Regions from separate parts of the Micromonospora sp. NPDC047527 genome, predicted to be linked through region 3. Evidence: predicted binding sites of a transcription regulator. Region 3 holds the regulator's gene; each other region holds the start of a gene.
The links. Region 3 encodes HrcA, which represses chaperone genes, less so after heat shock. Its sites were predicted from a motif close to GGTTNGCACNCTCNNNNNGAGNGTGCNAACC; they were not measured.
Positions count from the first base shown of each region.

Region 1: a site for HrcA is predicted at 6,633-6,663, ahead of groES (co-chaperone GroES). Genes of this name have one in related genera too.
Region 2: a site for HrcA is predicted at 7,160-7,190, ahead of groL (chaperonin GroEL). Genes of this name have one in related genera too.

Region 1 covers NZ_JBEYTK010000004.1:90,648-101,043, forward strand. Annotated here, with positions in the region: gene ABZ808_RS17160 (DUF1707 domain-containing protein) at 1-158, opposite strand, end outside; gene ABZ808_RS17165 (ROK family protein) at 178-1,359, opposite strand; gene ABZ808_RS17170 (ABC transporter permease) at 1,383-2,645, opposite strand; gene ABZ808_RS17175 (ATP-binding cassette domain-containing protein) at 2,642-3,466, opposite strand; gene ABZ808_RS17180 (substrate-binding domain-containing protein) at 3,577-4,671, opposite strand; gene ybaK (Cys-tRNA(Pro) deacylase) at 4,851-5,330, opposite strand; gene ABZ808_RS17190 (methyltransferase domain-containing protein) at 5,341-6,537, opposite strand; gene groES (co-chaperone GroES) at 6,796-7,110, shown strand; gene groL (chaperonin GroEL) at 7,181-8,821, shown strand; gene ABZ808_RS17205 (molybdopterin-dependent oxidoreductase) at 8,945-10,396, shown strand, end outside.
Region 2 covers NZ_JBEYTK010000006.1:252,716-263,111, forward strand. Annotated here, with positions in the region: gene thrC (threonine synthase) at 1-1,209, shown strand, start outside; gene ABZ808_RS23355 (GNAT family N-acetyltransferase) at 1,721-2,740, shown strand; gene paaN (phenylacetic acid degradation protein PaaN) at 2,842-4,515, shown strand; gene ABZ808_RS23365 (GNAT family N-acetyltransferase) at 4,654-5,175, opposite strand; gene ABZ808_RS23370 (cold-shock protein) at 5,592-5,795, shown strand; gene ABZ808_RS23375 (hypothetical protein) at 5,910-7,112, shown strand; gene groL (chaperonin GroEL) at 7,383-9,005, shown strand; gene ABZ808_RS23385 (hypothetical protein) at 9,061-9,306, opposite strand; gene ABZ808_RS23390 (GNAT family N-acetyltransferase) at 9,393-10,328, opposite strand.
Region 3 covers NZ_JBEYTK010000012.1:52,939-63,334, forward strand. Annotated here, with positions in the region: gene ABZ808_RS29590 (carbohydrate ABC transporter permease) at 1-17, shown strand, start outside; gene ABZ808_RS29595 (MOSC domain-containing protein) at 77-718, shown strand; gene ABZ808_RS29600 (phytanoyl-CoA dioxygenase family protein) at 781-1,683, opposite strand; gene ABZ808_RS29605 (hypothetical protein) at 1,905-2,759, opposite strand; partial or broken gene ABZ808_RS29610 (SDR family oxidoreductase) at 3,059-3,445, shown strand; gene ABZ808_RS29615 (SDR family oxidoreductase) at 3,561-3,824, shown strand; gene ABZ808_RS29620 (enoyl-CoA hydratase family protein) at 3,882-4,682, opposite strand; gene hemW (radical SAM family heme chaperone HemW) at 4,702-5,925, shown strand; gene ABZ808_RS29630 (DUF4870 domain-containing protein) at 5,986-6,639, opposite strand; gene hrcA (heat-inducible transcriptional repressor HrcA) at 6,852-7,874, shown strand; gene dnaJ (molecular chaperone DnaJ) at 7,948-9,093, shown strand; gene ABZ808_RS29645 (16S rRNA (uracil(1498)-N(3))-methyltransferase) at 9,095-9,829, shown strand; gene ABZ808_RS29650 (SDR family oxidoreductase) at 9,844-10,396, opposite strand, start outside.

The sequences.
Region 1 (10,396 bases), on a different contig from region 3:
GTCAGCACCGCCAGGTCACCGAGGGTGCGCGCTGTCCACACCGCAGCGGCCCGGTCGGAGAACTCGTCCAGCGTCAGCCGGCCCGCCGTGGTGTGCCGGTGCAGCTCGGCGACCACCCGGTGGCGGTCGTCGTCGGAGGCACGCAGCTCGACATCCACGCCGGACAGGGTACGCGGATCAGCCCACGTCGAGGGGGTCCGCGAGGAGCCGTTCGAAGGCCAGTTCGGCGGCGCCGATCAACGGTGCGTCCTCGCCCAGTTGCGGGGTGCGCAGCCGGACGTGCTCCAGGCACGCGCCGAGCGCGTTGGAGTTGAGCCGGCTGCGGACCTGGGCCGCCGCGGCGAGGTAGAGGTCCCGCATGGTGCCGCCGAAGATGACCATCTCCGGGTTGAAGACGTTCACCAGGTTGGCCACTCCGAAGCCGAGCCAGTCGCCGGCCTGGCGTACCGCCGACTGGGCTCGGGCGTCACCGCGGTCGGCGGCGTCGAAGACGGCCAGCAGCGCCTCACGGCCGCGGGCGTCGGAGCGTCCGGCGGCGCGGAGCAGGCCGTGCTCGCCGATCTCGGTCTCCCAGCAGCCCCGGGACCCGCACTCGCAGGGCCTGCCGTCGCGGACCACCTTCATGTGGCCCACCTCGCCGCCGTACCCGCCGTGCCCGGTCAGCCGGCGTCCTCCGGCGATGATGCCGGCGCCCACGCCGACGTCGCCGTACAGGTAGATGACGTTGTCGCAGCCGGCTGCGACGCCCCGCGCGTGTTCGGCGAACGCCGCCACGTCGGCCACGTTGCCGACCGTGACTGGAACGTCGATGCCCAGTTCGGCGCCGAGCGCCGCGCCGATCGGCTCGTCCACCCAGCCGGTGGCGGGGCCGAGCCGGACCAGGCCGTCGTCCCGGCGGACCATGCCGCAGACGGCCACGCCGGCGCCGACACAGATCGCGTCGGCGGGTATCGCCTGCTGCATGTCCTTGACCGCGCCGGCCAGCAGCGGCGCGGCCTCTGCGGCCAGCAGGCCGCGCGGTCGGTCCAGGTCCCGGCGGTCCAGCACCGCGCCGCCCAGACCGACGCGGGCGGCGCGCAGTCGGTCCACCTCAACGGAGTACGCGTATGCGTACACCCGGTCCGATTCGGGCCGGACGACCAGCGACGGACGTCCGGCCCGGCCGGTCTCCTTCGGAGTGCCCTCGCTGACCAGCCCCACCGCGGTCAGGTCGGCGGTGAGCGCGCCGATGGTGCTGCGGTTCAGCCTCAGGGTGGTGGTCAGTTCGGCCCGCGTGGTCGCCCCGTGGACGTGGACGTGTCGCAGCAGAGCCCCGAGGTTCTGCCGCCGGACCTCGTCCTGGCTTGGTGCCGGGCGCATGTGGTGTCACCTCCCCCGCGTGGTCAGCGGGTGCCGGTGGCGGCTGCCCGGCGGCGGGAGAAGGCGTCGACGCTGGCGGCGAGCATGAGCACCACGCCGGTGACCACGTACTTGACTCCCGCGCTGTAACCCATCAGGCCCATTCCGTTGTCGATGACCGCGACCACCGCTCCGCCGAGCACGGCGTCGAAGACCCGGCCCTTGCCACCGAAGAGGCTGGTGCCGCCGATCACCGCCGCGCCGACGGCGTAGAGCAGTACGTTACTGCCCCCGGTGTTGGGGTCCACAGAGTTGGCCCGGCTCGCGGCCACGATGCCCCCGACGGCGGCCATCGAGGAGCAGATCACGAAGACGGAGATCCGGATCCGGTCCACCTCGATGCCGGCGCGACGGGCCGCCTCCCGGTTGCCGCCGACGGCGTAGATGTGTCGGCCGTAGCTGGTGCGCTGGAGCACGAAGGTCCAGACGATCAGCAGTACCGCGATGACCGGCACCACGATCGGCACACCCTTGAGGGAGACGACCAGCACGTTGCGGCTGCGCTCCAGGTTGAGGATGAAGACCGCCGTGCCGAGCAGGACGGCGAGCCCGACGATCCGGGCGGCCACGACGGCCAGCGGATCGGTGATCAGGCCCCGGGCGATCCGGTTGCGGTGCCTCAGCAGTTGCACGGCCGCGTAACCGGCGACCGCCACGATGGCGAGCACCCAGCCCAGGATGGGGCCGAGGTTGCGGTTGGCGATGGCGACAAGCACGTCGTCGCGGACGGAGATGTTGGTGCCCTCCTTCATGAGCATCAGCACGATGCCCTGGAAGGCGAGGAACCCGGCGAGGGTGACCACGAAGGACGGAATGCCGATCTTCGCGACCAGCAGGCCGAGGGTGGTGCCGATGACCACGCCGGTGGCGACGGCGGCGAGCACGGCCACCCACCAGGGGTAGCCGAGCACGGTGACCACATTGGCGAGTACGGCGGCGCAGACGCCGCTGGCGAAGCCGGCGGACAGGTCGATCTCGCCGAGCAGCAGCACGAAGACCAGGCCCATCGCGATGAGCGTGACCGCCGCGCCCTGGGTGAAGAGGTTGGCGAAGTTGCCGGCCGACAGGAACGACGACGGCCGCATGACCGCGAAGACGGTGCAGAGCACGATCAGGCCCAGCACCGCGGGCAGCGCACCGACGTCGCCGCCGCGTACCCGACTCAGGTAGGTGCGGGCATGGCTCCCGACGGTCGGCGGCGGTGTGACGGCCGCTGGGCCGTCCTTCCGCACGGCGGTGGTGGTCATCGGTCGCCTCCTGAGGTCGAGTCGGCCAGCTGGTTGCCGTTGCCGTTGCCGCCCGTACCCGGGTCGGTGGCGAGGCCGAGCCCGCCCGAGCGCCCTGCGGTGATCAGCTCGACCACCTGGGAATGGGTGATGTCGGTGGTCTTCACCTGGGCGACCATCTGGCCGAGGTACAGCGCGGCGATGCGGTCGGAGACGGCGAAGACGTCGTTCATGTTGTGCGAGATGAGCACCACGGCAAGGCCGTTGTCGGCGAGCCGGCGGACCAGTTCGAGCACCTGGGCGGTCTGCGCGACGCCGAGGGCGGCGGTCGGCTCGTCCAGGATGACCAGCTTGCTGTTCCACAGCACCGCCTTGGCGATGGCCACGGTCTGTCGCTGGCCGCCGGAGAGGCTGGAGACGTGCTGGCGCAGCGAGGTGACGGTGCGCACGGAGAGCCCGGCGAGTGTCTCGGCGGCGAGCTGCTCCATGGTCGGTTCGTCGAGGACGATGCCGCTGCGCTTCTCCCGGCCGAGGAACATGTTCTGCACGATGTCGAGGTTGTCGCAGAGCGCGAGGTCCTGGTAGACGACCTCGATGCCGAGCGCGGCGGCGTCGCGGGGGCTGCTGATGTGGACCTGTTCGCCGTTGAACAGGACCTCACCGGCATCGGTGGGGTGGATGCCGCTGATGCACTTGACCAGGGTCGACTTGCCGGCGCCGTTGTCGCCGACCAGCGCGGTGACTTCGCCGGGGTGGACGGTCAAGGCGACGTCACGGAGCACCTGGACGGGACCGAAGCTCTTGTCGATCCCACGTAGTTCCAGCAGGGGGGTCGCGGTCACGAGGTCTCCTTAGGGGAGTGTGGGGGCCCGCCCGGCGGACGCCGCCCGGCACGGGAGGGTGCTCCCGTGCCGGGCGGCGGGTGTCGTCCCGGCGGGTACTGCGTCGTCGGTCAGCTGATGCCGGCGTCGGCGCAGAGCTTGGCGTACGTCCCGGCGCAGACCTCTTCCTTGGTCACGTACCCGTCGGCGATGACGTCCTTGACGTTCTCCTTGTAGATGGCCTTCGGGGTGAGCAGCACCGAGGGGACGTCGCGGCCGCCCTCGGGGTCCTTCACCGTCTGGCCGGTGTCCTTCTTCTCGCCCTTGGCCAGCGCGATGGCCAGGTCGGAGGCGGCCTTGGCCTCTTCCCGGACGGCCTTGTAGACGGTCATGCACTGGTCACCGTTGAGGATGTTCTGCAGGCCCTCGGTGCTGGCGTCCTGCCCGGTGACCGGGACCTTGCCGTTGAGCTTGTTCTTCTTCAGCACGGAGATGGCCGCGTTGCCGAGGCCGTCGTTGGCGGCGAGCACGCCGTCGATCTTGCCGTTGGCCTTGGTGAGCTGCTGCTCGAAGATCGTCGTGGCCTGCGCGTTGTCCCAGGCCGGTACGGCGTCCTCGGGGCCCTTGACGTATTCCTTGGCGTCGAACTTCGGCTTGAGCACCGAGTCGTAGCCGTTCTTGAAGAGGGTGGCGTTGTTGTCGGTGGGGGAGCCGTTCAGGTACGACACGACCGGGTTCTTGACGCCCTGGGCGGTCAGGCACTTCGCCAGGCCCTCGCCCTGGAGCTTGCCGACGGTCTCGTTGTCGAAGCTGACGTAGTACTGGGCCGAGCCGCCGAGGGTGAGCCGGTCGTAGTCGATGGTGGCGACGCCCTGCGACTTGGCCTTGTCGAGGACTGCCTTACCGGTGCCGGAGTCGAGGTTGACGATCATCAGGACGGTGACGCCACTGGTGATCATCTGGTCGGCGATGGTCTGGAAGGCGGACTTGTCGTTCTGCGCGTTCTGGATGTCGTACTGGACGCCGGCGGCCTCGAACGCTTCCTTGAGGAACTTGCGGTCCGCGGTCTCCCAGCGGACGGACGACTTGCTGTCCGGGAGGATCACGCCGATCTTGGGAGTCTTGGCGGTGCTGGCCTGGTCGTCGCCGGAGTCGTTGCCGCAGGCGGTCATGCCGCCGGTCGCGAGCAGGCCCACGGCGGCGATGGTGAGGATCCCCTTACGCATGTGCAGGGTCCTTTCGGAAGGTGGGGGAGGTGTAGTTTTGTTGTGCCCGGCAACGTATTTCGCCACGCGCCGAGTCCACAAGACCGCGTAGGTGCCGAGTTTGTTGATAGCGATAACAATTCAGCAACGCGGCTGTTACGCCCCGGCCATCCGCCAGACGTCGACCGTCATGACGGTCCTCAGTGGCTCTGCAACACCGCGGTGCGGGCCTCGGTCAGCGCCACCAGATCGGCCGCCGCGAGTTCGAGTTGCAGACCCCGCCGGCCAGCGGAGACGTAGATCGTCGGCAGGTCCAATGCGGATTCGTCCAGCACGGTGGGCAGCCGCCGACGCTGCCCGAGCGGGCTGATGCCGCCGCGCACGTAGCCGGTGGCCCGCTCGGCGACCGCCCGATCGGCAAGGGCCGCCCGCTTGCCACCGACCGCCGCAGCGAGCGCCTTGAGGTCCAGCTCGCCGGTGACCGGGACGACGGCCACGGTGAGCGCGCCGTCGACCTCTGTCACAAGTGACTTGAACACCCGCTCCGGTGCCACGCCGAGCGCCTCCGCCACCAGCGCGCCGTAGTTGGGCACGTCCGGCGACACCCGGTACGGGTGCGTGCGGTGCGCGACCCCGCGCCTGACCAGCAGTGCCGTCGCCGGAGTGCCCTGTCCCGCCACAGCTGAGAACCTAGTCGACCGGCCGGCAGACCAACACGGTCGGTGCCCCGGCGACCCGGGTGAGCACCAGACTCGCCGCCTGGTCGCCAGCCAGCCGCAGGTCCCGCCGCAACTGCTCCGGGGTGAGCGCCGAACCTCGCTTGAGGATCTCGACCCGCCCCACCCGGCGGTCCCGCAGCAGTGCCCGCAGGCGCTTGAGCGAGAACGGCAGCACGTCGGTGATCTCCAGGCAGCGCGCGTACGGGGTGCGGGTCGGCTGGTCGGCGTAGAGGTAGGCGATGCTCGGGTCACCGAGGGTGGCGTCCAACTCCTCGGCCAGCTCGGCGACGAGGTGTGCGCGGACCACCGCCGCGTCCGGGTCGTACAGGTAGCGGCGCGGTGGCCCGACCGGGGCCTCGGCGGCACCCGAGCCGGTGAGCTGGTGGCGGCGGATCTCGGCGCCCTCCTGCCGGTAGAGGGTGGCGCGGCGGGTCGCCTGGGCCAGCTCGCCGCACCAGAGCGCAGCCTCGACGAGGTCGCCGTCGACGCTTACCCATTCCGCCTCCGCGCCGGGTGGGATGAGCGCGTGGTCCAGCCCCGGCGCCACCTTCACCACCGTGCGTGGCACCCGCTCGGCCAGCCCGGTCACGAAGTCCCACGGCGGCGAGTAGGAGCGCGGGTCGAAGATCCGCCGGCCGGTGCCGGCCCGGCGTCGGGCCGGGTCGCAGAAGACGCCGTCGACCCGGGACACGTCGAAGGAGGTGGCGTCGCCGCACTCGACCGTGAACCGCTCCGCCAGCCCTGCCGCGGCGGCGTTGGCGGCGGCCATCGCGGCGGTCACGGGGTCGGCCTCCACCCCGTACACCCGGATGCCGGCGCGGGCGGCGGCGAGCGCGTCGGCGCCCAGGCCGCAACCGAGGTCGGCCAGGGTGTGCACGCCGGCCGCCCGCAGCCGTTCGGCGCGGCGGTCCGCGACGACCCGGCGGGTGGCCTGCTCCAGTCCGGCGCGGGTGAGGAACATCCCAGCGGCGGCCGGGCCGAACTTGCCGACCGCCCGGTGGCGCAGTTCGGCCTGGGTGAGCGCCGCCGCGGCCAGCGCGGGCGGCACCCCGGTCGCGCGCAGCGCCGACGCCGCGGCCAGCGGGTCGCCGCCGGCCAGCCTGGCCGCCGCCGTGAGCGCGGCCGACCCCTCGGGGGTACGCAGCGCGGCCAGTTGGTCGAGATCCACCCGGTCATTGTCCGGGTGGATCCGGAAATCCAGGCTGGCGGGGCGCGACTCGCTGGCACTCTCCTTGACGGAGTGCTAGCCACGGAATAACCTGCGATTAGCACTCTCACCCCGAGGGTGCCAGCTCCCGGGTCTCGGCCCGGGTGCGCAACGCCAGGCGGACCGGCACCCGCGACGACGGCCCCGCCCGGTGGCATGAGGCAGATTGACGCTGGCCGGCCGCGCCGGCCGGTAACGAAACCAGTACCCCAGGAGGGTATGCCCGTGACTACCGCGACCAAGGTTGCGATCAAGCCGCTCGAGGACCGCATCGTGGTCCAGGCGAACGAGGCTGAGACCACCACGGCGTCGGGCATCGTGATCCCCGACACCGCCAAGGAGAAGCCGCAGGAGGGCACTGTCCTCGCTGTGGGCCCGGGGCGCGTCGACGACAACGGCAACCGGGTTCCGGTTGACGTTCAGGTCGGCGACACCGTCCTCTACTCGAAGTACGGCGGCACCGAGGTCAAGTACGCCGGCGAGGAGTACCTGGTGCTCTCCGCCCGCGACGTCCTCGCGGTCATCGAGAAGTAAGCAACCGATCAGTGTCGTTGCCCCGGTCCGGCTCGCCGGGCCGGGGCGACGTCGCTTCGAAGGGACATTTATGGCGAAGATCCTCAGCTTCTCGGACGACGCCCGGCACCTGCTGGAGCACGGTGTCAACGCCCTCGCTGACGCGGTCAAGGTCACCCTCGGCCCGCGCGGGCGCAACGTCGTCCTGGACAAGAAATTCGGTGCGCCGACGATCACCAACGATGGTGTGACCATCGCCAAGGAGATCGAGCTCACCAACCCCTACGAGAACCTCGGCGCGCAGCTGGTCAAGGAGGTGGCGACCAAGACCAACGACGTCGCCGGCGACGGGACCACCACCGCGACCGTGCTGGCGCAGGCGATGGTCCGTGAGGGCCTGCGCAACGTCACCGCCGGGACCAACCCGGCCGGCCTCAAGCGGGGCATCGACGCGGCGGCCGCCAAGATCTCCGAGGCGCTGCTCGGTCGGGCCGTCGAGGTCGCCGACAAGAAGTCGATCGCGAACGTGGCGACGATCTCCGCGCAGGACGCCACCATCGGCGAACTGATCGCCGAGGCGATGGAGCGGGTCGGCCGCGACGGTGTCATCACCGTCGAGGAGGGCTCGATGCTCACCACCGAGCTGGAGGTGACCGAGGGTCTCCAGTTCGACAAGGGCTTCATCTCGCCCAACTTCGTCACCGACCTGGAGGGCCAGGAGTCCGTCCTCGAGGACGCGTACATCCTGGTCACCACGCAGAAGATCTCCGCGATCGAGGAGCTGCTGCCGCTGCTGGAGAAGGTCCTGCAGAACAGCAAGCCGCTGCTGATCATCGCCGAGGACGTGGAGGGCCAGGCGCTCTCGACCCTCGTGGTCAACTCGCTGCGCAAGACTCTCAAGGTCTGCGCGGTCAAGGCCCCGGGCTTCGGCGACCGACGCAAGGCGATGCTCCAGGACATCGCCATCTCCACCGGCGCCGAACTGGTCGCCCCGGAGCTGGGCTACAAGATCGACCAGGTCGGCCTGGAGGTGCTGGGCACCGCCCGGCGCGTCGTGGTCGACAAGGAGAACACCACGATCGTCGACGGCGGCGGCCAGAAGGCCGACGTCGACGACCGGGTCTCCCAGATCCGCAAGGAGATCGAGGCCTCCGACTCCGACTGGGACAAGGAGAAGCTGGCCGAGCGGCTGGCGAAGCTCTCCGGTGGCATCGCCGTGATCAAGGTGGGTGCGGCGACCGAGGTCGAGATGAAGGAGCGCAAGCACCGCATCGAGGACGCCATCGCGGCGACCAAGGCTGCGGTCGAGGAGGGCACCGTGCCCGGCGGCGGCGCCGCCCTGGTGCAGATCCTTCCCGTGCTCGACGACGACCTGGGCTTCACCGGTGACGAGAAGGTCGGCGTCTCGATCGTGCGCAAGTCGCTGGTCGAGCCGCTGCGCTGGATCGCGCAGAACGCCGGCCACGACGGCTACGTCGTGACCCAGAAGGTCGCCGACATGGCGTGGGGCAACGGCCTCGACGCCGCCACCGGCGAGTACGGCGACCTGGTCAAGGCCGGCATCATCGACCCGGTGAAGGTGACCCGCAACGCGGTCACCAACGCCGCCTCGATCGCCGGCCTGCTGCTCACCACGGAGAGCCTCGTGGTGGAGAAGCCGGCGCAGGCCGAGCCGGCCGGCTCGGGCGGCCACGGCCACGGTCACGGCCACCAGCACGGCCCGGGCTTCTGACCCGTAGCACCACCGTTTCCGGGGCACACCGTCCATGGCGGTGTGCCCCGGTTCGTCTTCAAGGTGATCACTGAGCGTTGACGCCGTTGGCGACCCGGCGAGAGGACCGCGCACACTGGGCCGATGACCACCACGTCGCGCCGGTACGCCGCGCTGGCCGGAGTCACCGCCGCCGCCGCCACGATCGGGATCGCCGAGCCGGTGGCCGTGCTGACCGGCCCCCGGTCGGCGCCGCTGGTCGCGGTCGGCGGGGCGGTCGTCGACGCTGCCCCCGAGCCGCTGAAGCAGTTCGCCATCGACGTCTTCGGCACCGCCGACAAGATCGCCCTGCTGGTCGGCACCGCCCTGCTGCTGGGTGGGTTCGCCGCGCTGATCGGAGTGCTGGCGGTCCGCCGCCTGGCCCTCGGCCTGGCCGGCATCGCGGCGTTGGGCGCCGTCGGGGTGGCCGCCGCGTTGACCCGCCCCGGCGCGGACCTCGCCGACGCCCTACCGTCGCTGGTCGGCGGCGGGCTGGGCGCCCTGGTGCTCTGGCTGTTCATCGCGGGCCCGCTCGAACTGGACCCCTGGCCCTGGTCACCACCCACCCCACCCGCGCCGGCCACGGGCGGCCCGGCACCGGACCGGCCTGAGGGGGTCGACCCGGAGTCGCGCCGGCGGTTCCTCACCGGTACCGGGGTGCTGCTCGGTACGGCTGCGGTGGCCGGTCTGGGCGGGCGCTGGCTGGCCGGGCGGCGCGGGGTGTCGGCCGCCCGGGACGCGATCCGGCTGCCCGCGCCGGTGGCACCCGCGGCGGCGGTGCCGGCGGGCGCGGATCTCCCGGTGGCCCAGCTCGCGTCGTACGTCACCCCGAACTTCGGGTTCTACCGGATCGACACCGCATTGGTCGTGCCGCAGGTGGACCCGGACACGTGGCGGCTGCGCATCCACGGGCGGGTCGGCACCGAACGCACCTACAGCCTCGCCGACCTGCTGGCCCGGCCGCTGGTCGAGCGGTACGTCACATTGGCCTGCGTGTCCAACGAGGTGGGCGGGGACCTGATCGGCAACGCCCGCTGGCTGGGCGTACCCCTGCGGGAGCTGCTCGACGAGGTCGAGCCGGACGACGACGCCGACCAGGTCGTCGGTCGGTCGGTCGACGGCTGGACGTGCGGCACCCCCACCGCGGCCCTGCGCGACGGGCGGGACGCGCTGCTGGCGATCGGCATGAACGGTGAACCCTTGCCGGTCGAGCACGGCTTCCCGGCCCGGATGGTGGTGCCCGGCCTCTACGGCTACGTGTCGGCCTGCAAGTGGGTGACCGAGTTGGAGTTGACCCGCTTCTCCGACTTCGACGCGTACTGGGTGCCGCGCGGCTGGTCCCGCGAGGGCCCGATCAAGACTCAGTCGCGGATCGACGCGCCCCGGCGGCGCAACCGGCTGACCACCGGCCCGGTGACGGTGGCCGGGGTCGCCTGGGCGCAGCAGCGGGGCATCCGCCGGGTCGAGGTACGTGTCGACGGCGGCCCCTGGCAGGAGGCGGAGTTGGCCCCCACGGTGTCGGTGGACACCTGGGTGCAGTGGTCGTGGCGCTGGGAC
Region 2 (10,396 bases), on a different contig from region 3:
GCCCGCTACCCGCTCGCCGCCCAGCACGCCTGCTACGAGTGTTTCGGCCCGCTGGAGGTCGACTACGACACCGCTGCCCTGGCCACGGTCACCCGCGAGCAGATCGAGGCCGGCCCGAAGAACATCTGGCGGTACGCCGCGCTGCTGCCCGCCGGTCAGGACCCGGCCACCCGGGTCACCCTCGACCCGGGGCTGACCCCGCTGGTGGCGGCCCCGCATCTCGCCGCCGAGCTGGGCATCACCGCGCCGCTCTGGGTCAAGGACGACAGCGCCAACCCCACCCACTCGTTCAAGGACCGGGTCGTCTCGGTGGCGCTCACCGCGGCGAAGGCGCTCGGCTTCAGCCGGTTCGCCTGCGCGTCCACCGGCAACCTGGCCAACTCGGTGGCCGCGCACGCCGCCCGCGCCGGCACCCCCTCGGTGGTCTTCATCCCCAGCGACCTCGAGCAGGGCAAGGTCATCACCACGGCCGTCTACGGCGGTGAACTGGTCGCCATCGACGGCTCGTACGACGACGTCAACCGGCTCTGCGGCGAACTGGTCGAGACCGACGAGTTCGAGGACACCGCGTTCGTCAACGTCAACGTCCGGCCGTACTACGCGGAGGGCTCCAAGACCCTCGGCTACGAGGTGGCCGAGCAGCTCGGCTGGCGGATCCCGGCCCAGGTGGTCATCCCGATGGCCAGCGGCGAGCTGCTCACCAAGATTGACAAGGCGTTCTCCGAGCTGGTCGAGATCGGGCTGGTCGAGGCACCGGCCGGCGGCTGGAAGGTCTTCGGCGCCCAGTCGGCCGGCTGCAACCCGATCGCCTCGGCCCTGCACGCCGAGACCGACACGATCACGCCGGTCAAGCCGACCGGCATCGCCAAGTCGCTCAACATCGGTGACCCGGCCGCCGGCCTCTACGCGTTGGAGGCGGTCCGTCGTACCGGCGGCTGGATGGAGTACGTCGACGACGACGAGATCCGCGCCGGCATCCGGCTGCTGGCCCGCACCACCGGGGTCTTCGCCGAGACCGCGGGCGGGGTGACGGTGGCGGTGCTGCGCAAGCTGGTCGAGTCCGGACGGCTCGACCCGACGGCGGAGACGGTCGTCTTCAACACCGGCGAGGGCCTGAAGACCATCGACGCGGTGGCCGGTCAGGTCGGCCCGACGCACCACATCAAGCCCTCGCTGCGCGCCGCCCGCGACGCCGGCCTCCTCGGCTGACGCGCCCCCCGTCCCCAACCCCTCCCCACCCTCGGTTCCCCTCGCCGGCCCGCCGGCCTGCCCGCCCGCGCCTCACTCGTCGCCGGTCGCTTACCGGCCACGTGCTGGCGTGATCGACTCCGTTTCGCCGACATGGCGGTATCCGCCTCCTCGGAAACCGCAACATCGGCGATATGGAGTGGGTCATGCGCCGGGCCGGGCCGGGTGGGCCGGGGTCGGGCCAGGGCGGGTCGGGCGGGGGAGGGGGGATCGCCCGGACGGGGGATCGGGTCGATCCGCCGGGTAACTGGCTTTTCGCGGTGAGTGTGGAAAACCCGCCGCTGCGGACTTGACGGCAGGAACCGGACGGCGCAAGATGCTCCGTGCGGGAGGGCATTTCGCCGGAGACTTTTGAAGTTCTTGCGACCCAACGCCGGAGGCGTTGTGCGAGTGTCCCTCCCGACCACGTTCGATCGGGCCACCGGATTAATTCGGTGGCCCGATCGCTTTTCCGGGTGCCAGGCTCGCCGGCATGAGCATCACGATCGTGTCGTTCGACGGCTCCGACCGGGCCGCGATCGACCAGGCGTACCGGATTGGCGCGGCGGCCAACGACGTCGACCTGCCGTATCTCCCGCCGTTCTGTCGCCGTCGCTTCGACGCGCTCTTCCACACGCCGATGCCCGGCACCGAGTCGCTCTGGGCGCTGGCCCGGCTGGATGGCGTGCCGGCCGGCTACCTCCAACTGGATCTGCCCCAACTCGACAACACCGACAACGCGTCCGTCGAGCTGACGGTGCATCCCGAGCTGCGGCGTCGCGGCGTCGGCCGGGCACTGCACGAGTACGGGGTGCGCCTGCTCCGCGAGCGCGGACGCAAGCGGGTGGTCGGAATGACCGTCCGCGCGCTCCCCGACGGGCCGGCCCGCACGGGCGCCGGTGATGCGTTCGCCGCCACGACCGGAGCCCAGGCCGCGCTGGTCGAGGTGCGTCGCCGGCTGGCGGTCGACACCGTCGACCGGGTCGCGCTGAGGTCGGCGCTGGCCGAGGCACACGCCCTGGCCGAGGGGTACCGGTCGGTCACCTGGCAGGGTGCGACCCCGCCGGAGTACCTGGCGGACATCGCCTACCTGGACGGCCGGCTGCTCATGGACGCGCCGATGGGGGACGTGCAGTGGGAGCCGGAGCAGGTGGACGCCGAGCGAATCCGGGGCACCGAGCGGGCGTTGGAGGCCCGGGGTCGGCGGCGCTACCACCTCGGGGTGCGGCATGAGGAGTCCGGCCGGCTGGTCGCCTGGACTCTGCTGGACGTGGGTGCCAGCGCGGACTGGCACGCCTTCCAGCAGATCACCATCGTCGATCCGGCTCACCGGGGGCACCGGCTCGGCCTGCTCGCCAAGATCGAAAATTTGCATCACCTGCTCACCCACGAACCGGCGGTACGGGTCATCGACACCTTCAACGCGGCCAGCAACAGCTACATGATCGCGATCAACGAGCGGCTCGGCTTCCGCCCGGTGGACTCCTGGAACAACTGGCAGCTCACCCTCTGACGAGCAATCGGCGCTACTGCTCCTGCGATGTCCTCAGGCATGCGTCTCAGCCGGGCATTGGCGCTACTGCTCGCGGAGCGTCCTCAGGCATGATGGCGGGCATGACGGAGACCCCGCAGCCCCTGTACGACAGGCACGCCGACACCCTCAACCGCGCGCTGACCGCGATCACGGAGCGGGGCTACTGGTCCGCGTACCCCGAATCGCCCAGCCCCCGGGTGTACGGCGAGACCGCCGCCGCCGACGGCAAGGCCGCCTTCGAGGCGTACCTGGGTGGCGACTTTCCTCTCGACCAGCCGGGCACGGGCGGGCGGATCGCCACCGAGGCGAGCCCGTTCGGTGTGGAGTTGGCGGTGCGCTATCCGCACGCCAGCCCCGACGAGCTGATCGCCGCCGCCTCCGCCGCGCTGCCGGCGTGGCGCGACGCCGGCCCGCAGGCCCGGGTGGGCGTCTGCCTGGAGATCCTCGACCGGCTGCACAAGAACATCTTCGAGCTGGCCAACGCGGTGCAGTTCACCAGCGGGCAGGCGTTCGTGATGGCCTTCCAGGCCGGCGGCGCGCACGCGCTGGACCGGGCGCTGGAGGCGCTGGCGTACGGGTACGCCGAGATGACCCGGCACCCGGGCACGGCGGGCTGGGAGAAGCCCGCAGGCAAGGGCGACCCGCTGCGGATGACCAAGACCTTCCATGTGGTGCCCCGTGGAGTGGCGCTGGTGATCGGCTGCAACACCTTCCCGACCTGGAACTCGTACCCGGGGCTGTTCGCCTCGCTGGTCACCGGCAACCCGGTGATCGTCAAGCCGCACCCGCGCGCGGTGCTGCCCCTGGCCGTCACCGTGAAGTACGCCCGGGAGGTCCTCGCCGAGGCCGGCTTCGACCCGAACCTGATCCTGCTGGCCGCCGAGGCGCCCGGCGAGAAGCTCGCCAGTGACCTGGCCCTGCACCGGTCCGTGAAGATCGTCGACTTCACCGGCTCCACCGAGTACGGCGACTGGCTGGAGACGCACGCCCGGCAGGCGGCCGTCTACACCGAGAAGGCCGGGCTGAACACGGTGGTGATCGACTCCACCGACGACTTCGCCGGCATGTGCCGCAACCTCGGGTTCACGCTGACCCTCTACAGCGGTCAGATGTGCACCACCTCGCAGAACATTCTCATCCCGGCCGGCGGCATCGAGACCGACCAGGGGCACAAGAGCTTCGACGAGGTGGCCGGCGGGATCGCCGCGGCGGTCGGCAAGCTGACCGCCGACCCGGCCCGGGGCGTCGAGCTGACCGGCGCCATCGTCAACGACGGGGTGCTGGAGCGGCTGGCCGAGGTGACCAAGGTCGGCGCGCCGGTGCTGGAGTCGCGGGCCGTGGCACACCCGGCGTACGCCGACGCGGTGGTGCGTACCCCGACGATCGTGAAGCTGGCCGCGGACGACGCGGGCACCTACGGCCGGGAGTGGTTCGGGCCGATCTCGTTCGCCATCGCCACCGACTCCACCGCGCACAGCCTTGAGCTGATGCGCCGGACCGTCGGTGAGAAGGGCGCGCTCACCGCGGGGGTCTACTCGACGGACGAGGCGGTGCTCGACGCCGCCGAGGCGGTGGCGGTCGAGGTCGGGGTGCACCTGTCCTGCAACCTGACCGGCGGGGTCTTCGTCAACCAGTCGGCGGCCTTCTCCGACTTCCACGGCAGCGGTGCCAACGCGGCGGCCAACTCGGCTCTGACCGACGGTGCCTACGTCTCGAACCGCTTCCGGATCGTGCAGTCTCGGCGGCACGTCTGATTCTGGCTGCGGTTGGGGTTTCCGGGGCAGCCCGACCCGCTCCGGGCGGTCAGGCTTGATCCCCGCGCGGGTCGGGCCGCCCCGGAAACCCTTCGTGGGCACGCTGGTCGGGGCGCTGCCGGCTCTTGGGCAGCAGCTCTAGGCCGGTCGGCGCATTTGCAGCTCGGTCAGTGCCGGGACCGTGGGGTGTGGGACACGTACGCCGGTGTCGGTGAAGCCCAGCCGCTGGTAGGCGCGGTAGGCGCGGTCGTTGCCGACCACCACCTCCAGCATCAGCTCCGGCCGGCCACAGGCTCGGGACCAGGCCGCCACCTCGTCGATCAGCTCGCCGAGCAGCCCGCTGCCCCGCCGGGCCGGGGTGACGTACACGGCGTAGATGACGGTCAGCTCGGGCTCGTTCGGGGCGACCGTGCCACCGGCGTGCCCGACCAGCCGGCCGCCCGGGTCGGCGACGAACTGCGCCCTGTTGGGCCCGAGCGAGGTGTACGCGACCCGGGCGGCGTACTCGGCGTGGGAGAGCGCTGCGGCCTGGGCCACGGTCTCCAGAAAGGCCAGCGGTGCGTCGGCGAGCATCTCCAGGCGCAGCGCCCGCATGCGGGCGGCGTCCTCCGGGCGTACCCGACGGATCTTCGCCGGCCGGAGGCCTGGATCGGTGGTCATGCCCGCATGCCTATCACAGGGGTGGACGACGGTTTCGACGTCCTCGATCGCGTCGTCCAGGTACGCGCCTCCGCTGCGTGCCTGCGTCTGTTCCGCAACCTGGTCGCCAGGGCGGGATCGTCGCGGGCGACACGAGGCGACAGGTGCCGCAGCGCCGTCCGCAGCGCGCCGGTAGTTATGAGCATGGATTGCTTTGATCGAAAACAGGGGATGGCTCCTGCTGTCGGAAACGCGCTCGATGCCGCCCGTGATGTGCCCGATTTGCGGTAGTGCGCGGCCGTCACTCCTCGTGTAGCGTGCGATTTCGGTCACCCATTTCAGCGGTCGACGTCGATCGGTGAAGCGGTGGTCGGAAGGCGTTCGGCCCTGCCGTGCGCCGGGGCCAGGCAACGCCGCGCAGAGTGAGGAAGTGCACCGTGGCACAGGGCACCGTGAAGTGGTTCAACGCCGAAAAGGGCTACGGCTTCATCGCCGTCGACGGCGGTCAGGACGTGTTCGTCCACTTCTCCGCGATCGAGATGGACGGTTACAAGGCGCTGGACGACGGTCAGCGGGTTGAGTTCGAGATCGCCCAAGGTCAGAAGGGTCCGCAGGCGGAGCACGTCCGCGTCGTCGCCTGAAATTCTCGTCCGGCCGGCCGGTGAATCGCCTCCGGTCGTCGGAGGGTCGGGGCTGTGGTGGTGACGCCCACCCGGAAAGATCGTGAACCGTCCAGCCGATGCTGAGGAGGGTTCATGACCGACCAGCCACCCCCGCCCACCCCACCCCTCGGGCCGGGGGAGCCGGGTCCGTCCGACCCGACCTCGCCCGGCACGCCGCCTGCCTCCGGCGCGGCCCCCGGCATGCCGCCGGGCGCGCCCTCCGGTCCGCCGCCCGGCGCGCCCTCCGGTCCGCCGCCGGGCATGCCGCCGGGCGCGCCCTCCGGTCCGCCGCCCGGTTGGGATCCGGCGCAGGGTGGTTGGGGGCCGCCGCAGCAGCAGGGCTGGGTCTTCCCGCCCACCGGCGGCTACCCGCCCGGGGTGGGTCCCTACGGCGGGCAGCCGTGGTATCCGGGGCCACCGGTCGGCTGGTACCCGCCGGGTCACGGCTTCGACCCCAACGATCCCCTGGTCACTCCGCCCGGTGCCGGAATCTACGGCTGGCTCAACCGGGTCAACGGCGCGCTGCGTCGGGGTTGGCGGCAGTTGGTGCCGATCCTGCTGCTCACCCAGGTGCTGCCGTCGGCGGTCCTCTCGGTCATCTCGCTGGCCGTGGACCCGTCGGCCGGCTGGGAGGCGCAGGCCGATCTGGACCCGGCGGCCGGGCTGCCGGACAACTTCGCCGTCGACATGGCAACCCTTCTCGTGGCACTGATCGGCGGCAGCCTGCTCTTTGGTCTGGTACAGGCGGTGGGGTGGGCCGCCGGCAGTTGGGTGATCACGCAGCAGGCCGCCGGCAGGCCGGCCAGCATCGACGCGGCGCTGCGGTACGGCGTGCGTCGGGCGCTCGGTCTGTGGGGCTGGACTCTGCTGATCAGCGTGCTCGTCGGCGTAGGTGTCTGTTTCTGCCTGCTGCCGGGCATCTACCTGGCCTTCGCGCTGAGCATGGCCGGCCCGGTCTACCTCTTCGAACGGCGCAACCCGATCGGCCGGTCGTTCCGGATGTTCCACGACCGGCTCGGGCTGCTGCTCGGCCGGGTGGCGCTGGTGGCCGGGGTGGTGATCGTCGGCAGCATGATGGGCGGCTTCCTGGAGTCGCTCGGCATCGTGACGCTGGGCTCGGACCCGCTGGCGTCGCCGGGCGCCGCGGTCGTGGCGGTGGCCGTGATCGGCGTCACCGCGGTGCTGGTCCTGCCGGCCCACCTCGTCCAGTTGGTCGGCCTGCTGGTCACGTACACCGAGCAGCGGGCCCATGAGGCACCGGTGAACAGCGCCGGACTGGCGGCGGAACTCGGCTGAGCGCCCCCATCGTGCTTGCACTCGGCAGGGGAGAGTGCTAAACAAGTCATTGGCACTCGCATACCGTGAGTGCCAATGGTCGGGACGGTGGGGCCAGGTTGCACCGGCGTGGAGACGCCGGGGTGGCATGGCCGGTCGTCGCGGGCTATCCGGCCCGGCCGAAGGACGTCGTCGTCGCCAGGTGGCGACGTCCCAAGGTGCGTACACCAGGCGGCCCATCCGGGGCACACATCTCGGGTGGCCCGTGAGTGTCCAGGAGGACAACGCCGTATGGCCAAGATGATCGCGTTCGACGAAGAGGCTCGCCGTGGCCTCGAGCGAGGCATGAACCAGCTCGCTGACGCCGTAAAGGTGACCCTCGGCCCCAAGGGCCGCAACGTCGTGCTCGAGAAGAAGTGGGGTGCCCCCACCATCACCAACGATGGTGTGAGCATCGCCAAGGAGATCGAGCTCGAGGACCCGTACGAGAAGATCGGCGCCGAGCTGGTCAAGGAGGTCGCCAAGAAGACCGACGACGTTGCCGGTGACGGCACGACGACGGCGACCGTCCTGGCTCAGGCCCTGGTGCGCGAGGGCCTGCGCAACGTGGCCGCTGGCGCCAACCCGATGGCCCTGAAGCGGGGCATCGAGGCTGCGGTCGCGAGCGTCTCGGAGGAGCTGTCCAAGCTCGCCAAGGACGTCGAGACCAAGGAGCAGATCGCCTCCACCGCCTCCATCTCCGCTGGTGACAGCACCGTCGGCGAGATCATCGCCGAGGCGATGGACAAGGTCGGCAAGGAAGGCGTCATCACCGTCGAGGAGAGCAACACCTTCGGGCTGGAGCTGGAGCTCACCGAGGGCATGCGCTTCGACAAGGGCTACATCTCGGCCTACTTCATGACCGACCCGGAGCGCATGGAGGCCGTCTTCGACGACCCCTACCTCCTGATCGTCAACAGCAAGATCGCGTCGGTCAAGGACCTGCTCCCGATCCTGGAGAAGGTCATGCAGTCGGGCAAGCCGCTGCTGATCATCGCCGAGGACATCGAGGGCGAGGCCCTGGCCACCCTGGTCGTCAACAAGGTCCGGGGCACCTTCAAGTCGGTCGCCGTCAAGGCGCCGGGCTTCGGTGACCGCCGCAAGGCCATGCTCGCCGACATCGCCATCCTCACCGGTGGCCAGGTCATCAGCGAGGAGGTCGGCCTCAAGCTCGACGCCGTCGGCGTCGACATGCTGGGCCGCGCCCGCAAGGTCGTGGTGACCAAGGACGAGACCACCATCGTCGACGGTGCCGGCGACGCCGAGCAGATCCAGGGTCGGGTCAACCAGATCCGGGCCGAGATCGACAAGAGCGACTCCGACTACGACCGCGAGAAGCTGCAGGAGCGGCTGGCCAAGCTGGCCGGTGGCGTCGCGGTGATCAAGGTCGGCGCGGCCACCGAGGTCGAGCTCAAGGAGCGCAAGCACCGCATCGAGGACGCCGTTCGCAACGCGAAGGCGGCCGTCGAGGAGGGCATCGTCCCGGGTGGTGGCGTCGCGCTGGTGCAGGCCGGCAAGACCGCCTTCGACAAGCTGGACCTGGTCGGCGACGAGGCGACCGGTGCCAACATCGTCAAGGTCGCGCTGGACGCCCCGCTGCGGCAGATCGCCGTCAACGCCGGCCTTGAGGGCGGCGTCGTGGTGGAGAAGGTCCGTAACCTCGAAGCGGGTCACGGCCTCAACGCCGCCAACGGCGAGTACGTCGACCTGCTGGCCGCGGGCATCATCGACCCGGCCAAGGTGACGCGCTCGGCGCTGCAGAACGCCGCCTCCATCGCGGCGCTCTTCCTCACCACCGAGGCTGTTGTCGCGGACAAGCCGGAGAAGAACCCGGCTGCCCCGGCTGGCCCGGGTGGCGGAGAGATGGACTTCTGAGTCCAGTCCGACACAGAACGGGGCGGGCCGCTGACGCGGTCCGCCCCGTTCGTCGTCAGGTGGGCAGTGGGCGCTGGTTGCGCCGTTTCTTCGCCTGGTCGTACGGCGGAGGCAGTTGGATCGGCGCGTCCACCATCTCCTGCGACTCCTCGACCACCGATGTGCCGTCGGTGGTCATCTCGGCCAGTTGCTCGGCGTCGCCGTAGTCGAGTCGGTCGAACGGCAGTTGACCGGGGAGTTCAGCGACCGGCTTCCAGGTGATCGGCGGGCCGTCCTCGGTCTGGTCATCATCCGTGGTCATGGCTGCCTCCTCTACCGAAACGGTAGGGGGCGTCGATGATCGATGCGGGGCGAACGCGTTATCTGGGTCTATATCCCGTTCGCCCTTTAATCGACATCGAGTGTCCGCCGGTACAGGAAGAAGACCCGCTCGATCCGGGCACCCGCGCTGCCCGAGTAGAACGGCACCGGCCCCACCCAGCCGATCTGAGCCCGGTCCAGCCCCGCCGCCCGCTGGTCACGCAGGCAGCGCCGCAGCAGCACCCCACCGATGCCCGAACCCTCGGCGGCCGGCGCGGTGCCCATCGGCCCGAACCAGCTCGGTCGCGACGACCCGTACGCGGCGAAACCCAGCACCTCGCCGGCCTGCTCCGCGAGGTGGCAACCGGCGCCCTCGCGACCCACCGACCCGGCCAACTCGCCGTCCCACGTGCCACCGAAGGCGGACCGGGCGAACGCGGTCAACGCCGGCAGGTCCGCTGGCTCCGCTCGGCGTACGGTGATGCCCTGATCGGCCAGCCGCCGCTCCGCCGCCTCGGTGGACCGCAGCGCCGGCGACCCGTCGTACGACAGGTCGGCGGTCATGTTCCAGGCGGTCCGGTCCTGCCGGTAGCCCAGCGCGAGGGCGGTGCAGACCGCCGCCGTGTAGCGGACGTCGATGCCCGGCCACGCGTAGTACGGCGGGTTGCCGGCCAGCAGCACCTCGGTCACGCCGCGCTCGGCGAGCACCCGCTCGGCCCGACCCAGCAGCGTCCGGCCGACACCCCGGCGACGCTGGTCGGGCAGCACCGCGAGCAGGTCGACGTGCCCGGTGGACGGGTCGCTCGACGACACCGAGCAGAGCAGAACCCCGACCAGATCAGCATCCCGGTACGCGCCAAGCGCGACCACCGGACGGTCGGCGGCGGCCCGGGGCCAGAGCACGTCCACGATGGCAGCGGCCTCGGCGGCGTCCTCGGGCAGGTCGAGAGCCCGCACGCAGAGCCGTACCACGGTGGAAACCAGGTCGGGGGTCAGCTCGGTGACGGTGATCTCGACGTCCATGGTGGCCGACCCTAGATCACCGTGTGCCGAGCCGCGCTCCCGCCCATCGAGCCGAAACGACGTCCCGC
Region 3 (10,396 bases):
GCGCCGTCAAGGGCTGACAGCCGGCGAAAGGATCTTGACGGCACCGCGACCCGCCGGCCCGGCTAGGCTGACCGCCATGACGGGCAGGGTGGCAGCGGTGAACCTCGGCATCGTGACCGAGGCGAAGTGGGCCGGCGACGCGAGCGGTCGCAGCGGCATCGACAAGCGCCCGGTCGACGGGCCGGTGCTGCTGCGCGTCGACGGAGTCGTCGGCGACTTCATCGGCGAGCGAGCCCACCACGGCGGCGAGGACCAGGCGGTCTACGCCTACGCGGAGGAGGACGCCGCCTGGTGGGCGGCCGAGTTGGGGCGCGACATCCGGCCCGGCGGCTTCGGCGAGAACCTCACCACCTACGCGGTCGACCTGACCGGCGCGGTGATCGGTGAGCAGTGGCAGATCGGGTCGGCCCTGCTCCAGGTGACCAAGCCGCGTACGCCGTGCACCACCTTCGCCGGCTTCTGGGGCGTACCGGATCTGATCAAGCGGTTCACCGTCCGGGCGCTGCCCGGCGCCTACCTGCGGGTGCTCCGCGAGGGGGAGGTGGGTCCGGGCGACCCGATCGAGGTGGTGGACCGGCCCGCGCACGGGGTGACCATCGGCGAGGTGTTCCGGGCCACCAGCCTGGAGCCGGAGCTGCTGCCCCGCCTGCTCGACGCGGACGACCTGCCGGAGTCGATCCGGGAGAAGGCCCGCCGTCGCCTCGCCAGCAGCGCCTGACCGACGGTGGACGCGCGAGAGCCCCGGACATCTCCAGATGCCCGGGGCTCTCGGCTAACGGCTCAGCGGAGCCAGGGGACGCTGCGGTCCAGCAGACCGCGCTCCTTGAGCTCCTTGCGCAGCGGGATCTCGTCGTCGACGTACCCGTCCCAGTTGATGCCCCAGTAGTTGGCGGTGTGGGTGCCCTCACCGATCAGCTGGCGCTGCACGGGGGTGCGGTTCTGGTACCACTCGCCGTTCACGTCGGGGTGCAGCTCGTCCAGCGGGCGGATCCACCGGTAGGTGTAGCCGACGAAGAGCATCTTGCGGGTGATGGTCGACAGGTTCGTCGACCGGGAGTGCCACTGCCGCCGGTCGAAGATGAAGGCGTCGCCCGGGTTGGCGGTGATCTCCACCGTGCCCTCCGGGTCCGGGTTGTGCACGCTGAGGTCCTTGGGCCGGTCCAGCGAGTTCCACAGGTGGCTGCCCGGGATGACCTTGGTGGCGCCGCGGCCGGTCTCGGAGAGGTCGGAGAGCACGTACGCGACCTTGAGCGAGAACATCGGCCGAGGCAGGTTCGGGTCCATCGTCTCCGGGTCGGAGTTCTGGCGGTACCCGTCCTGGTGCCAACCCCAGTACGGCTTCTCCGGCTCGGCGGCCGGCGGAGTGACGTCCAGGTGGTTGTGGTGGGTGTAGATGTTCCAGCCGGCCAGCCCCCACATGTACGGGAAGGCGATCGGGTGGGTGAGCAGCTCACCGAAGAGTTCGTCGCGCTCCAGGAAGCCCAGCAGGTGCAGCGTGCCGTCCTTCTTGGTGGTGCCCTTGGCCTGCTCCTCCGCGTAGACGCGGTCGACCGCCGCCTCCAGCGCCGCCCGGTGGTCCTCCGTCAGGACGTTGCGGAGCAGGAGGAAGCCCTGCTCGTGGAACTCCTTGCGGTCAGTGTCGCTGATCGGTTCGTAGCCGGTCCGGTCGCCGTAATCGAACACCGCGTCGTACCCCTCCCCATGAGGTGAATATGTTTCTGGCACAGGCCGCCGATCGTAACGCGATGGCCCAGGCATCGGGGAGAGTGCGTCGCGCGAATGGGATTCGGCGGGACACCATGCAGCGGGAGGACTGCGAAGAGTGAGTTTTCCGTGATCAATAAGGGTGTTCGTGGATCAATGTCCGATTGTGCGGTGACTGCCGGTTAAGAGATCCGGATCGGTCAGCCCTCGTTGAACACCTCGGCCACCACCTGGCCCGAGGAGTTCTGCTCGCCGGCCACCCGACCCCAGGTGCCGTTGCGGGCGGTCCACTCCCGGTCGCCGAAACGGACCCGCTTCACGCCGTGGTCCTGGGCGTGCGAGACCAGCCAGTGCGCGTACCGCCAGCCGTCGCGCTGGTCGCCCGGAGTCACCGCCAGCCCGGTCGGGTCGGTCGGGTCGGTCCCCTTCAACCCCCAGTCCAGCACCAGGTTGCGGGTCAGCTGCGTGGCCGCCGTCGCGCCGTACATCACCGGGGTGCGCCCCACCGTGCACGCCACCGCGCCGGTGACGTCGCCGAGCAGGGCCCGGCTGAGGACCTCGGACTCGTCGGCCCACTTCTGGTACGCCTCGGGGAACGCCGAGCGCTGCACCCGCTGGGCGGCGTCGGTGACCCGCATCTTCTCCCAGCCGCGCACCTTCTTCAGTGCAGCGTAGAAGCGGTTCGCCGCGTAGCGCTGGTCGCGGATCTGCGCCGGGGTGCCCCAGCCCTGGCTCGGGCGCTGCTGGAACAGGCCGACCGAATCCCGGTCACCGTCGGCGAGGTTACGCAGCCCCGACTCCTGGTACGCGGTGGCCAGCGCGACCACCACGGCCCGCTCGGGCATCCCACGCTGGGCGCCGATCGCCGCGATCGTCGCCGCGTTGGCCATCTGGTCGGCGTCCAGCACGACCCGGCCGTCGGCCTGGACCGTGCACGTCCGGCCCATCAGCGGCAGCCGCAGTCGATCCCCGGCCTGCCGGACGACGAGCCAGATCGCGATCACGGCGACGAGGATGAGAACCACTCCACCCGCCACGGCTGCCCGAGTTCGCACTCACACCCCCAGATCGACAGTCCGCCAAGCGTACGTCCCCGCCCGCCCTCTCCGGACCGCCCGAGCGGTTCCGGGTCGACTCGGCCGGTTCCGACCCGGTTCGGGGTCGGCTCCGCCGCCGTGTACCGGTTGGCGACGTTCCCGCTCCGGTGGCGATCTCACCTGCCTGTCGCCCTGTCGTGCGCGTCACCCGCCCACGACGACGGGAAGCGATTGACCAGGCAAGGACTTGAGGGGTGCTGACATGTCAACCGACTGAACCTCGCACCGGGGTGCAGGTCATGAGCAAGGAGAATCCGATGGGAACTCTGAACGGCAAGGTCGTGCTCGTCACCGGCACCGGCGGCGGCCTGGGGCGCGTCGCGGCACTGACCTTCGCTCGCGAAGGCGCGAAGGTCGTCGGGGCCGACATCCAGGTCGACGGCAACAACGAGACGGTCGAACTCGTCCGGCGGGCCGGCGGTGCGATGACAGGCATCGCGCCGATCGATCTCACCGATCCGGAACAGGTGCGCAGGCTCGTCGAGGAAGCGGCCGCGGCCTATGGCGGCCTCGATGTGGTCTACAACAACGCGGCGGCGCTCCGCTTCGGCCCGATGCCCGACTTCTCCGTCGAGGACTGGCGGTACACCATCAGCGGAGAACTCGACATTCCGTACTTCGTGTCGAAGTTCGCCTGGCCGCACCTGGTCCGGCGCGGCGGTGGCGTCATCATCAACGCCGCCTCCATGGCCGGAATGATCGGTGGTCACGTCCCCCCCGATGGTCGGCCACACCGCGGCGAACGCAGGCATCATCGGCATGACCCGACAGCTCGCGCTCGAAGGCGCGCCGCACGGGATTCGCGCGGTGGCGGTCAGCCCCGGGCCCATTCTCACCCCGGCCAGCGAACGCGACCTCGGCGACAACCAGGCTGCCCGGGACGCGATCACCAGCAAGACGCTCCTCAAGCGCTTCGCCCGACCCGAGGAGGTAGCCGAGCTGGTGGTCTTCCTCGCCTCTGACCGGGCGTCGTACATCACCGGCGCGAACTACCCGGTAGACGGCGGCGCGACCGCCTGGTGACCGGACCGACAACCGGGGCGTCGCCGAGCGGAGGCGGCGTCCCGGCGGCCCTCGGTCCTACCCGGCGTGATCCGCGTCAGCACCGGGCACCCAGGCGGCGTCCCGCTTCTCCCGGAACGCCATGATCCCCTCGCGCCCCTCGTCGGAGAGGAAGTAGCCGGTCGACAGCGCCGACAGCCGGGCCAGGTCCTCGCGCAGCTCGGCGGTGCCTGGCCGGCGCAGCAACTCCTTCGCGCCGGCCAACGCTGCCGGCGCGCCGCGTACCAACGAGTCGCAGTACCGGGCCACCGTCGCGTCCAACTCGTCGGCCGGCACGGCGGCGGTGACCAGGCCGATCTCGGCGGCCCGCCGGCCGTCGAAGGTGTCCCCGGTCAGGTACAGCTCGGCGGCGGCACGCGGGTGCAGCCGGGGCAGCACGGTCGCCGAGATCACCGCTGGGATCACGCCGATCCGCACCTCGGTGAAGGCGAACGTCGCCTGCTCGGCGCAGACCGCCAGGTCGGCGGCCGCGATCAGGCCCAGCCCACCGGCCCGCGCCGGCCCGGCGACGCGGGCCAGCACCGGCTTCGGGCACTCCCAGAGCGCCGTCAGCACGTCACCCAGCATCGCGGCCGGCACCGTCCCGCTGGCGTACGCCATGGCGGTCTCCTTCAGATCCGCGCCCGAGCAGAAGACCGGGCCGGTGTGGTCGAGCACGATCACCCGGACCGCGTCGTCGGCGACCGCCTCGGCCAGCCCGGCCAGCAGCTGGGTCATCAGGGCGGTGGAGAGCGCGTTGCGGTTGTGCGGGCTGTCCAGGGTGAGGGTGGTCACCCCACGGGCCGTGGCGACCCGCACGAGGACGTCGGGAGAGGTCATGCCGGGCACACTAGTGGCCATGCCCGGCGTCCTTCCAGATGGTGAAACCGTTCCCGTCGACGGTTCGCTGCCCACCGCCGCCACCGGAGCGGTCGGTCAGCGCGGCTTCGGCGTGTACGTGCACGTGCCGTTCTGCGCCAGCCGCTGTGGCTACTGCGACTTCAACACGTACACGGCCGCCGAGTTGGGCGGCGGCGCCAGCCGCGAGGGGTACGCCGACACGGTGCTCGCCGAGCTGGCGCTCGCTGCCCGGGTGCTCGGTGACAGCCCGCCGCCCCGGGTCGACACGGTCTTCGTCGGCGGCGGCACGCCCACCCTGCTCCCCGCCGACGACCTGGCCCGCATCCTGGACGGCATCGACCGCACCTGGGGGCTGGCCGCCGACGCGGAGGTGACCACCGAGGCCAACCCGGAGTCGGTCACCCCGGAATCGTTGAAGCTGCTGCGCTCGGCCGGCTACACCCGGATCTCGCTGGGCATGCAGTCCGCCTCCCCGGGGGTGCTGGCGATCCTCGACCGCAAACACAGCGCAGGCCGGGCCACCGCCGCCGCCCTGGAGGCGCGCGACGCCGGCTTCGAGCACGTCAACCTGGACCTGATCTACGGCACGCCGGGGGAGCGGGCCGAGGACTTCGCAGCCTCGCTGGAGCAGGTGGTCGCCGCCGGGGTGGACCACGTCAGCGCGTACGCCCTGATCGTGGAGGACGGCACCCGACTGGCCGCCCGGATGCGGCGCGGCGAGTTGGCGTACCCCAGTGACGACGTCGCCGCGGACCGCTACCTGGCCGCGGAGGCCGCCCTCGACGCGGCCGGCCTGTCCTGGTACGAGGTCTCCAACTGGGCTCGCACCGACGACGCCCGGTGCCGGCACAACCTGCTGTACTGGACCGGCGCGGACTGGTGGGGGCTCGGCCCGGGGGCGCACAGCCACGTCGGCGGGGTCCGCTGGTGGAACGTCAAGCACCCCACGACGTACGCCCAGCGGCTCGCCGCCGGCGCGTCACCCGGCCTGGCCCGTGAGGTGCTCACCGCCGACGAGGCGCACATGGAGGACGTGATGCTGCGGCTGCGGCTCGCCAGCGGCCTGCCGCTGGCGGTGCTCGACGCCGTCGGCCGGGCCGGCGCCGAGCGGGCGCTGGCCGAGGGCCTGCTGGCCGCGGAGGACTACGCGGCTGGCCGGGCGGTGCTCACCCTGCGCGGCCGACTGCTCGCCGACGCCGTGGTCCGCGACCTGCTGCCCTGAGCCGGCGCTCCCCGGCCGACGGCAGTGCGCCGGGCCGGCCGGGGTAGCGGCCGACCCGGTTCACTTGATGAAGTTGGCCGACATCGGGTAGCGGTAGGGGCTGCCCTCGTTCGCCTTCATGCCGGCGATGATCCCGAACAGGATCTGGATCACCACGACCGCGATGCTGGGCAGGAAGAGCAGGCACCAGCTCACGAAGAGCAACACGAACGCGATGATCGACCAGAGGATCTGGAAGTTCAACGCGGCCAGGGCGTGCGCCCGCACGGTCGGCGACTGGTTACCGCGGACCAGGAAGGCGATGAGCGGGGCGACGAAGCCCAGCGGGCCGAAGCTGATCAGCGCGCCAGCGGCACCGCCGAAGTGCGCGACCAGCGCCCAGGTCTTGTCCTCGTTGTTGGCGTAGCCGCCGCCCGGGCCGCCGTAGCCGCCGCCGGTCGGATAGCCGCCAGTGGGACCACCCGGCGGGTAGCCACCGGGCGGGGGATAACCACCCGCTGGAGGGTAGCCACCGGGCGGAGGGTAGCCACCTGACGGCGGTTGGTCACCAGTGGGCGGCGGATAGCCACCGGCTGGGGGATAGCCGCCCGAGCCGGGTGCCCCGGACAGTGGTGCGGTGGGCGGCTCGGGCGAGTAGGGCGTGCCCGGGGAGGTCGGCTCCGGCGGGTAGCCGCCAGGATCTCCCGCACCGGGTGGGCGAGGTGGTTCAGTCATGCTGCCACGGTAGGGGTGGGTGGCAACGCCGCACCAGAGCGACACCGCCGAGCCCGCCCGGCTGAACGGGCAGCAGGAACGAACAGCGCAGCACTTGATCATCGCGTCGGTGGGCGTGCCGACGTAGACTGGCACTCGTTACAGTCGAGTGCCAGGACGGTCCGCCGGCCCCTGTCGGGCCGGCGGCCGACGTGCGACAGGAGGTGCGGAGGATGGGTCTCGACGACCGAAAGCTCGCCGTGCTCCGCGCCATCGTCGAGGACTACGTCTCCACGCAGGAGCCGGTCGGCAGCAAGGCGCTGGTCGAGCGTCACCAGCTCGGGGTCTCCCCGGCCACGGTCCGCAACGACATGGCCGTGCTGGAGGAGGAGGGCTACATCCGGCAGCCGCACACCAGTGCCGGTCGGGTGCCCACCGACCGTGGCTACCGGCTCTTCGTCGACCGGCTGTCCCGCGTCAAGCCGCTCAGCCCGGCCGAGCGCCGGGCCATCGAACGCTTCCTGGTCGGCGCGGTCGACCTGGACGACGTGGTGCACCGCACAGTCCGGTTGCTCGCCCAGTTGACCCGCCAGGTCGCCGTCGTGCAGTACCCGAGCCTGGCCCGCTCCTCGGTGCGGCACCTGGAGTTGGTGCCGATCTCCACCACCCGGCTGATGCTCGTCATGATCGCCGACACCGGTCGCGTCGAGCAGCGGCTGGTCGAGCTGCCCGGGCCGGTGTCCGCCGACGACGTCACCGACGTGCGTCGGCTGGTAAACGAAAAGCTCGCCGGCGCGCGGCTGTCCGATACGCCGCCGCTGGTGCAGGCGCTGGTCGAGGAGGCGCCGGCCGGGCTGCGTCCGATGATGACGACCCTCGCCACCGTGCTGCTGGAAACGCTCGTCGAGCGGCACGAGGAACGCATCGCGCTGGCCGGCACCGCCAACCTCACCCGGGGCGGCCTGCTGGACTTCCAGGGCTCCCTGCGACCGATCCTCGAAGCCCTGGAGGAGGAGGTCGTGCTCCTCAAGCTCATCGGCGAGACCGAGCCGAGCGCGACCCGGGTGCTGATCGGCGACGAGAACGAGTTCGACAACCTCCGCGCCGCCTCCGTGGTCAGCACCGGGTACGGCCCGGGCAGCACCATCGTCGGCGGCCTCGGGGTGCTGGGGCCGACCCGGATGGACTACCCCGGCAACATCGCCACGGTGCGCGCCGTGGCACGCTACGTGGGCGAGTTGCTGGCCCAGAACTGATTGGTCAGGGCCGACGGCCGGCTGCGGCCGCCGGTCGGCGCAACGCGAGACGAACATGAGGACACGGAACGCAGTGGCCAGGGACTACTACGGCATTCTCGGTGTCAGCCGGGAAGCCTCCGATGACGAGATCAAGCGCGCCTACCGCAAGTTGGCGCGCCAGTTCCACCCGGACGTCAATCCGGACCCGGAGGCTCAGGAGAAGTTCAAGGACATCAACGCCGCGTACGAGGTCCTCTCGGACGACCGCAAGCGGCAGATCGTCGACCTGGGCGGCGACCCGCTCGCCCCGGGCGGCGGTGGCGCCGGCGGCCCGGGTGGCCCGGGTGGAGCCGGTCCATTCGTCGGTTTCCAGGACATCATGGACGCGTTCTTCGGCGGCGCGGCGGGCGGCGCCCGTGGCCCCCGTCCGCGGACCCGTCCGGGCGCCGACGCGATCCTGCGGCTCGAACTGGACCTGCACGAGACGGCGTTCGGCGTCGAGGCCCCGATCACCGTCGACACGGCGGTGCTCTGCACCACCTGCTCGGGCGCAGGCACGGCGGCCGGCACCCACCTGGCCACCTGCGAGGCGTGCGCCGGTCGGGGCGAGGTGCAGTCGGTGCAGCGCACCTTCCTCGGCCAGGTGGTCTCCGCCCGGCCGTGCACGGTCTGCCAGGGGTACGGCACCACCATCCCGCACCCCTGCCCCACCTGCGCCGGTGACGGCCGGGTGCGTACCCGACGCTCGCTGACCGTCAAGATCCCGGCCGGCGTCGAGGACGGCATGCGGATCCGGCTGGCCCAGCAGGGCGAGGTCGGCCCGGGTGGCGGCACCGCCGGTGACCTCTACGTCGAGATCCACGAGCGGCCGCACGACGTCTACTCGCGCAAGGGTGACGACCTGCACTGCCGGGTCACCGTGCCGATGACCGCCGCCGCGCTGGGCACCCGGCTCACCATCAAGACGCTGGACAGCGAGGAGACCGTCGACGTCAAGGCCGGCACCCAACCGGCCAGCACGCTGCGGCTGCGCGCCCGGGGTGTGCCGCACCTGCGTGGCACCGGCCGGGGCGACCTCTACGTGCACCTCGACGTCCGGACGCCGACCAAGCTCGACCCGGACCAGGAGCGCATGCTGCGCGACTTCGCCAAGACCCGGGGCGAGGAGGTCGCCGAGCTGAGCAAGCAGGGCGGCTTCTTCTCCCGGATGCGCGACGCGTTCAACGGGCACGCCTGAGGTGTCCTCGCCGCTGTTCCTGGTCGAGGCGCTGCCCACCGGCGACGCGCTGACCCTGGACGGCCCGGAGGGGCACCACGCCGCCACCGTGCAGCGGCTGCGGGTCGGCGAGGAGTTGCTGCTCGCCGACGGCCGGGGCGGCACGGCCGCCGCGGTGGTCACCGCCGTCGGCCGGGGCAACCTGGAACTCACCATCACCTCCCGGGGGTACGCGGACGCGCCCGTACCCCGGCTGGTGACCGTCCAGGGCATCGCCAAGGGCGACCGGGGTGAGCTGGCCGTGCAGGCGATGACCGAGGTCGGGGTGGACGAGATCGTGCCCTGGGCGGCGTCCCGTTCGGTGACCCAGTGGCGCGGCGACCGGGGCGTACGCGCTCGGGAGAAGTGGGTGGCCACCGCGCGGGAGGCGGCCAAACAGGCGCGCCGGCCCTGGCTGCCGGTCGTGGCCGGGGCACCGGACGAGTCCACCGCGACGGTGGCCCGCCGGATCGCCGGCGCCGCCGCCGGGTTCGTGCTGCACGAGGAGGCCGACGAGCGGCTGACCACCGCCGACCTGCCGACCGCCGGTGAGATCGTCCTGGTGGTCGGCCCGGAGGGTGGCATCGATTCGGCCGAGCTGACCGCCTTCCGGACGGCCGGCGGTCGCCCGGTGCGGCTCGGAGCGGAGGTGCTGCGCACCTCCACGGCCGGCGTGGCCGCGCTCAGCGTGCTCGCCACCCGCCTCGGCCGCTGGTAGCCGTACGTGTGTGGTCAGCTGCGCAGGTAGGACGCGCCGTTCAGGTCGAGGATGGTGCCGGAGGCCCACTCCGCCTCCGGCGACGCCAGCCAGTGCACGGCCGCGGCGATCTCCTCCGGCCGGGCCACCCGGTCGAACGGGCTCTGCGCTCGGATCGCCGCGCCCTGCTCACCGCGGAGGTGCTCGGTGGTCATGTCGGTCGCCACGAAGCCGGGCGCGACGGTGGCGACCGCGATCCCGTACGGCGCGAGCGCCACGGCGAGGGACTGGCCCAACGCGTTCAGCCCCGCCTTGCTGGCGCCGTACGCCGGCTGGTCAGGCTCGCCCCGGAACGCGCCCCGCGACGAGACGTTGACGATGCGGCCACCGCCGTCGCGCATGTGCTGGGCGGCACACCAGGTGACGTTGCCGGCGCCGGTCAGGTTGGTCTCCAGCACCTGCCGCCAGCGCCGCTGCCACTGCTCGTAGGAGATGCCGAAGACCGGGTGCGGGTCGTCCCGGTCGCCGTACATCCCGGCGTTGTTGACCAGGACGTCCAGCCCGCCGAGCAGTTCGGCGGCCCGGTCG